Regions from separate parts of the Pseudogracilibacillus sp. ICA-222130 genome, predicted to be linked through region 1. Evidence: riboswitches for the same ligand, from Rfam matches in the RefSeq annotation. Region 1 holds a riboswitch; the other holds the start of a gene.
The links. Region 1 has a riboswitch for FMN ahead of WKT09_RS07210 (ECF transporter S component). Riboswitches for the same ligand answer to the same signal wherever they lie in the genome.
Positions count from the first base shown of each region.

Region 2: another riboswitch for FMN. It lies ahead of ribD (bifunctional diaminohydroxyphosphoribosylaminopyrimidine deaminase/5-amino-6-(5-phosphoribosylamino)uracil reductase RibD); the one in region 1 lies ahead of WKT09_RS07210 (ECF transporter S component).

Region 1 is NZ_JBBKBG010000013.1:16,815-21,120, forward strand. Features, by position in the region: gene WKT09_RS07200 (thioredoxin family protein) at 208-750, opposite strand; gene WKT09_RS07205 (GNAT family N-acetyltransferase) at 882-1,343, shown strand; FMN riboswitch at 1,417-1,562, shown strand; gene WKT09_RS07210 (ECF transporter S component) at 1,735-2,322, shown strand; gene WKT09_RS07215 (NRDE family protein) at 2,455-3,222, opposite strand; gene WKT09_RS07220 (hotdog fold thioesterase) at 3,231-3,617, opposite strand; gene WKT09_RS07225 (1,4-dihydroxy-2-naphthoate polyprenyltransferase) at 3,705-4,306, opposite strand, start outside.
Region 2 is NZ_JBBKBG010000005.1:42,254-46,559, forward strand. Features, by position in the region: gene ribE (riboflavin synthase) at 1-477, opposite strand, end outside; gene ribD (bifunctional diaminohydroxyphosphoribosylaminopyrimidine deaminase/5-amino-6-(5-phosphoribosylamino)uracil reductase RibD) at 462-1,577, opposite strand; FMN riboswitch at 1,713-1,857, opposite strand; gene WKT09_RS04210 (2-hydroxyacid dehydrogenase) at 2,306-3,271, opposite strand; gene WKT09_RS04215 (lactate 2-monooxygenase) at 3,304-4,306, opposite strand, start outside.

The sequences.
Region 1 (4,306 bases):
GCCCCAAATTAATATATTTTAAAGTGTTTAAATAAAAAAGACAAAAAAAGAATTATGCTTACAACCGTTGATACATCAACGATTAACAGATTTTAAAACCCGTTAAAGGTAAGCATAATTTTACAGGGGGAATACGAGAAAGTCTTACATTCATAAGTATACCCCCCCTAAACATTTATAAACATATTTTTTGAAAAAAATTACATTTTATTTCATCGCATGAACAATGTCTTCGTAAACAGTATGCCATAAGTCCTCGTCCGTAGTGAATCTTTTACGTGATTCTGTCGCGTATTCCTTAAATGCAGCCTCATATGCAGGGTCTTCTTTTGGTGGAAAATTTTTCTTAAAACTATTTGCATATTTCTCAACTTCTGGTGCCATTGGACCCCATGTGCCTAATTCATTTCCAGCTTCATCTAAGAAAATAAAAATAGGGATAATTCGTTTTTCGTTTGTTAAATATTGATCCATTAATTCTAAGTGAGAATCACGTGGCAATACACGAACTGGAATATTCGCTTTTTCTAAAGTACGGAATAAAATTGGAATATCTAACATACAATGGCCACACCACACTTCCCCAAGTACGATTACACGTGTTGTTTGTTTTGCTTGAAGTGCTTCGATATCTTTTTCGGGTACTTGAAAGTTTTCATAAATTTGCATGAAGCCATCTTTTAAATCTGCTAAGTCTGCCATATATTGTGCTGTTGTTTGTCCTTTTTCAAACCAATTATTTAAATTCATTACTGTTCGCTCCTTTTTATATGATTAATGCTAGTGTACTGTAAATAGATACAAACGTAAAGATGTGTCGTGTTTGCTTGTGCACCATTTTTTTCGTATGATAAAAGAAAAAATATTCGGGGGAAGTCGACATGGAAGTTGCAACAGTAGCCGATGCAAAAGATGTACATGCCATCATGACGGCAGCATTTTCACGCTATAAGCATGATCCATTTCCAACAAGTGCGCTACAGGAAACAGTAGCATCTGTACGGAAGGATTTACAAAACGGGGAATTAGCCTTTTTTTATGTTGAAAAGAATGAGCGTGTTGGAATGGTGCGTTGTGTATTAAAAAAGGACTATTTATATTTTAGACGTCTCAGTGTGTTGCCAAAGATGCAAGGGAAGGGCATTGCAAAAAAGATTTTAGCGTTTTTAGAAAAGGAAGCAAAACGGTTACACCTTCCAGCAATTCGTTGTAAAGTAAGAAAATCAGAACCGAAAAACATTGCATTGTATGAAAGTGTTGGCTACGTCATCATCGGGGAAGAAGATGTAGAAAAAGAACATGGTGCATTGCCGATCGTCGTGATGGAAAAACAATTAAATTAGTCCATCATGTATTTGAGTGTTTGTCTGTTGCAATTTTTAAACAATTGTTTTATGATAGATATACAATTACATATCGATTCTTCGGGGCAGGGTGAAATTCCCGACCGACGGTAAAAAGTTTGTATAAACTTTAAGCCCGTGACCTGCTATATATAATATAGTGGCTGATCTGGTGTAATTCCAGAGCCGACAGTACAGTCTGGATGGGAGAAGATGAAGCTATGATTTGTGCAATATACGTTAATTGTATATGCGCTTATTTCCCTATATATTAATGCCCTAAAACGACAGCTGTTTTAGGGTTTTTTATTTGCAAAAGGGAAGTGAAATATAGCTTCTTCCTTCATTAAAGTTTTGAATCGATAGAAAAATGAAGGGGAGAAGAAAGCAGATGCAAAAGTCACAAAGTTCATCAAAGTTATTGAAATTAGTTGTTTTGTCGTTGTTAGCTACGATGTCACTCGTATTATTTTTTATTAGTTTTCCATTACCACTATTACCACCTTATTTAAAGGTTGATTTTAGTGATATTCCAGCATTAATTGCAGGGATGATTTTCTCACCAGCTGCAGGGGTACTCGTTGTATTTTTGAAAAACCTTATGTATTTCGTTGCAAAAGGGGCAACAGATCCTATTGGTGTCGTGGCAAACTTTATCGCTGGTACGTTATACGTATTCCCAGTTGCTTATTTATACCGTAAATATAGTGGCATCAACTCGATTATCCTCGGATTAACTATCGGGACAGTAGTCATGGCAGTTGTGATGACGATTTTAAATTACTTCATCATTTTACCTGCATACGGCATGTTTGTCGGTGTTGGATTTACAGATACTGCTAAATGGATTGCTGTGATTGGTGGGGTATTACCATTCAACTTCATTAAAGGGGTTATCGTAAGTATTTTATTCGTCCCTTTATTCTTTAAGTTGAAAGAATGGATTGAAAAGAAAAAAGTGCCAACGAGCGCTGCTTAATATAAAAAATGTACACGATATGGTGTTAGTAGTGAGATGCTACTGACACCATTTTTATATGGGTTTCAATCGTCCCAACAGACAACCCTACGGCACATCTATTAGACATGCCGTAGGGTGAATCATTCCAACTTAATGTTCCAATTTAAACGTAAAGGTTACTTCATTTTTGTATATTCCACGCTCAAACGTTCGTTCGATCCATGTGACATCATGCTGATGTGTGACGAGAAGAACAGTAGAAGCCCTCGTACCATAACCATCTGTTTTAATAAAGATAGAAGAGAGGGCACGCTCCAATTCTAGCGGAATCCCCGTATGTGGCAACGCATCATCTGGTGCTCGTTCCATCATAGCGAGTTGCTCGAATAAGACTTCTACATCGATAATGTCCACCGAATGTACATATTCCTCTAACATCGTGCGAGCACGCTCCACTTTTGGCCACGGTGTGTTTAAAAACGCATTGCTTACGGTATGGGTGCCAGGAGCAACCGATGTGATTTCACCTTGGCGGTTCGCATAATACATCAGCTTGTCTACAGATCCAACGAGGACATTAAAACCGTTATATTGCGCGCGATCTTGATGCAATTTTTCTAAAAAGTCTTCCGGTGAATCATCACCTAATACAAAGGATGGGACGATTTCGCCACGTGTTTTTCGGTCTGGATGTTCATTCGCCATATCTCGGTAGTTCGTTAGGGCGGCAAACCTGCCGTCTTTCGTCAACGCCATCCACGTACCACCTGCACGTAAATCACGACCAGCGAGTAATTGGGGATGGTCCTCCCACCAATTAGCGGCAGCTGTTGGCCGATTATAAAATTCATCTCGGTTTGCGATGACGATCAGTTTGTAGGTTGGATGATTTCCTTGATGAAAACTAATAATACACATAGAACATCCTACTTTCTTCTTTTGACGACGCCAATGGTACAACGGGAAATACAAACTTTGGCATTCTGTTCATCGCGAATGTCGATGTTCCATACTTGTGTCGTACGCCCAATATGTATCGGTGTGGCAGTTGCTGTTACAACTCCTTCCCGTTTGCTTTTTAAATGATTCGCATTAATTTCGACACCAAAAACACCTTCTTCTTCTTGGTCGACATTTAAAAAGCCACCAATACTTGCCGCAGTTTCGGCTAATAATACACTTGCACCACCGTGTAAATACCCCATTGGTTGATGTGTTCGTTCATCGACAGGCATCGTCATGACGACACGGTCTTTTTCTGTTGTTACTACTTCAATCCCTAATGCTTCCATTAATTTATTTTCCTTAAACATTGTACCATCCCCCAATGAAATTAATATAAAAATAGAGAAGCTTTCATGCTATTATATCATGAAAGCCTCTCCGTTTGGATTAATGTATTACACAAAAATAGAAATAAAAATGGAAATGCCTAATAAAAATCCATACATCGTATTCGTTTTTCCAGTATTTGCCATGGCGGGCATCATTTCTAGCGGTGTAGTATTTTCAGCGAATCCTTTAATTACTTGTACAGCTTTCGGAACACTTAATAAAACGATGAGCGACCAAATCGGCAATGTCCCAACGATGATTAACAACATCGTAATGACATATGCACTAAGGAAGAAAATTGCTTGCATCGTAATCGCACCTTTTCTTCCGAGTAAAATCGCTAATGTTTTTCGTCCACTAATTTTATCATTTTCAAGGTCACGAATATTGTTTGCCATTAAAATCGCTCCGATTAAAATCGCAACAGGAAGGGAAACAAAAATCATCTCTTTTGTCACTGTACCAGCTTGGATAAAATAACTGATCGCGATCATGACAGTACCCATCAGTCCACCGGCAAAAAATTCCCCAAACGGAGTGTACGCAATGGGAATAGGCCCACCTGTATATAAATAACCGATCACCATCGACACTGCCCCGATTAACGCAATCCACCAGCTTGAAGCATAACAAATATAGATACCTAATATAAATGCAATTCCATAAA
Region 2 (4,306 bases), on a different contig from region 1:
AATTGATATCGTAACAAGCCCATCCTCTACTCCAAAAACCGTTAAAGAAACACCATCCACTGTAATAGAACCTTTATGAAGTAATACATGCATCTCATTTTCAGAAAATGCAATCTTCACATAAATAGCATTTTCTTTATATTCCTTTTGAATAATTTCCCCAACTGTATCTACATGTCCTGTTACAAAATGACCTCCGAAACGTCCATTAGCGCTCATCGCTCTTTCTAAATTAACGTAAGAGCCTTTTGCCAGCTCATGCAATGACGTACTATGAAATGTTTCGGGCATCACATCTACAGAAAAAGTTTCCTTTGAAAAACTCGTTACCGTTAAACAAACACCATTGACTGCAATACTATCGCCTAAGCTAATATCTTCTAGCACTTTTTTTGCAGCAATCGATAATTGTAATGTGTTCCCTGCATGTTTGACAGATTGTAATGTCCCTAACTCTTCGACTATTCCTGTAAACATAAAACACCTTCCTCTTCTTGGATACATTTTGCCGTTATTTTTATATCTGGACCAATTTGTTTTATTTCAGTAAAATGTAATGTTTTTCCATCTATCACATCATTTGTACCATTTCCACCAATAAACGAAATGGCTTCTTTCCCACCGATTATTTTCGGTGCGACATACGCAATAATTTGTTGAAAAGCATTTGCTTCTATAAACGATGCGTGTATCTGAGCACCACCTTCTACAAGTACAGACATAATATGTAATGTCCCTAAATGATGTAGCACACTTTGTAAACAAAGCTTTTCCTCTGTTTGACTTATGACTGTTACACCTAGCTTTTCAATGGCTAGTTTTTTATCATTTGAAATGTTCTTTCCTGTAAATATAATTGTTTTTGAAGATTTGTCTTGAATGACTTTTGCAGACAACGGAATAGTTAAATTCGTGTCTAATATAATTCGAATGGGGTTCCTTCCACCAAGGGGGCTTCTGGTAGTTAAAAGGGGATTATCTTGTAAGATTGTATTAATTCCAACTAAAATGCCATCATGTTCATGACGAAGTTGATGTGCATCTTGTCGTGATTGAATAGAGGTGATCCACTTACTATCACCGGTTTTCGTTGCTATTTTTCCGTCTAATGAAATTCCTGCTTTTATCGTTATAAATGGAGTATTTGTTTTCATAAAATGAATGTATTTTTCATTTAATGTTCTTGCTTCTGTTTCACCTAACCCGACAACCACTTCAATTCCAGCTTCTCGTAATTTGGCTACACCTTTCCCTGCAACGAGTGGGTTTGGGTCTAACATTGCTACGTTTACTTTTTTAATACCACTTTCAATAATCTTTGTTGTACAAGGGCCAGTCTTGCCTTGATGGCTACACGGTTCTAATGTGACATACATTGTCGCATCTTCCGTAGCCCCTTTAGCATGATTTATCGCATGCACCTCCGCATGTGGTGTTCCTGCTTTCGTATGCACACCCGTTCCTAAGATTTGCCCATCCTTGACGATTACTGCTGCGACATGTGGATTAGGACTCGTTTGACCAACTGTACTTTTTGCTAATGAAAGCGCTATATTCATATATGTGTGATCATCCATATAAAAGACATGCACTCCTTCCATAAATTATTCTCCATTACAACAAAAAACTCCCTTACTATACATAGCAAGGGAGAAAAAGGCATTTCAAATAAACGCTAAAAACAGCTATAAAAATAGCTTTTTTAACGAACTATGTTTCTTCTCCCATCCAGACTTTCACTGTCGGCTTTGGACTTGCACCAAATCCACCGTTTTATGCTTCATAAAACGGGTTGCGGACTGAGAGGCTTACCTCATCACCGCCGGCTGGGAATTTCACCCGACCCCGAAGAAAACCCTATTGAATTACTTATGATTATAACAAAGATTTTTTCTTTGTACAATCATTCGCTAAAAATGGATCTGTGATGGAAGAATCTTTCAGTAAACAAACATGGCTTTAAAGCTATCATCACCATCTTTATCCGTTATCGTAAAAGTTTATATTTATGTTATAAGTGGAAGCATATGGACTTCAACAAATAAAAGAAAGTTCTAGAGATAAGACGAGTGAAAATAGTTGGTTATGTTTGTTAACGGCAATCCTTTTAGGAGTTTATGATCAAAGTATTGCCTATTTTTCAATGGTTTCTAGAGTGTGAAATTGATAGAGAGATTATATCATTAGCGATGGATGTTCAAATCAACGATAAAAACCTCATCCAACCGAATTTGGATGAGGCTTTTATATATGTGTAACTATTATAGTGTAAGCACATCTAAACAACAATAATTAGAATTATACGTTAGTGCGTTTTTAATACCTCCTGATTAAGTAAATTAGTTGGAGTTTCACTTTTAATACCTTGTATTAAATTACTAATCGCCATCTGAACCATTCGTTGTCGTGTTTCAAATGTAGCAGAACCAATATGTGGCACAGTTACAACATTTTTCAACTGTAAGAGTTCATGATCTGGCGAAATTGGTTCTGTTTCAAATACATCCAATGCCGCACCATAAATATGTCCTTTCTTTAAGGCCTGCACAAGTGCAACTTCATCTACATTTTGCCCACGTGATCCATTTATGAATATCGCATTTGGTTGCATAAGCGAAAATTGTTCTTCTCCAATAAGATGTCTAGTCCCCTCATTTGCAGAAGCCATCATTAAAACAAAGTCCGATTTTCTTAACAATTCATTAAGCTCACAATATGTTGCATGAACCGCTTCTTCTCGTTCTTTATTTTGGCTTCTGTTATGATACAAAATGTTCATATCAAAACCGAAATGAGCGCGCTTTGCCACAGCAAAACCAATTTTCCCCATACCAATAATACCGAGTGTACGGTTATGAACATCAATCCCATAATGCTCCATCCCAATTAAATTCGTCCATTTCTTTTCTTTGACAAATTGATCAAGCTCGGGAATCCTTCTCGCAGCAGCAAGCAAAAGCACCATCATCGCATCTGCAGTTGTTTCCGTAACACCAGGTGTATTTGTCCCCATAACTCCATGCCTCGTCATGGATTCTAAATCAAAATTGTCATAGCCAACCGATATATTGCTCACAATTTTAAGTTTCGGTGCTTTTTGTAAAAGTTCCTCCGTAATTGGAAGTTCTGCACCAATGAGACCTTCACAATCCTTTAATTCATTTAAAAACCTTTCCTTCTCAATCTGAATCGAATGAAACGAAACAACCTCACAATATTCTTCTATCTGACTAATAATAAGCTCTGGCAAATAGATGTAGGCAATAACCATCTCCCATCATAATCATCCCTTCTTAGCACTTATTAAATTTGTGACGGACGCAATATCCTCTTATCGTCCTCTTTCGTTAATATCGATTCATCCAAATCTTGTACAGAACTTACACCGGAAAGTCCGATTGTAATATCCAAATCAGCAATCATATTTTGCAAAACTTCCTTGACACCTTGCTCTCCTGCAACAGCAAGACCGTACATACAAGGACGTCCGACAAGTACAGCTTTTGCTCCAAGTGCCATTGCCTTTATAATATCTGAACCACGGCGGATTCCACTGTCCATCAATACTGGAATCTGGTCTTGTATTACTTCACACACAAGTGGAAGTGCATCAAGTGCTGCGATTGCTCCATCTACTTGACGACCACCATGATTGGATACGATGATACCATCTACTCCATGTTCAAGCGCAAGTTTTGCATCATCTGGTTGTAAAATCCCTTTCAATATGATTGGTAGTTTCGTATGTTTACGTAAAAAAGCTAGATCATCCCACGTCAAACTAGCATTGCCAAACACTTGTGTCCAATGCATAATTGCTGACAACGGATCTTCCTCTGGAGATTGGTCAAGCTTGGCACAAAATGCTGGATCTGTAAAATAATTTCCAACACCTTCTCCTGCTAAAAACGGTAAATACGCATTTTTCAAATCATATTCGCGCCAAGCCATCATTGGTGTATCTAATGTAACAACAATTGCAGAATATCCCGATGCTTCCGCTCTTTGTACAAAGCTTTTTGCTATATCAGGATCCTTACTCCAATAAAGTTGAAACCATCTAGGTGCATCACCCATCGCCTCGGCTATTTTTTCCATTGGAATGGTAGAAGCTGAACTCGTTATATAAGGTACACCTAATTCTGCAGATGCTCGAGCGGAGGCTAACTCCCCATCCTTATGGATAATTGACTGTACGCCAATGGGAGCAGATAATACAGGGTATGGAATTGTATGTCCGAATAAAGTTACTGATAGATTCCTATTCTCCACATTGCGAAACATTTTGGGTACTAATTTCCAACGG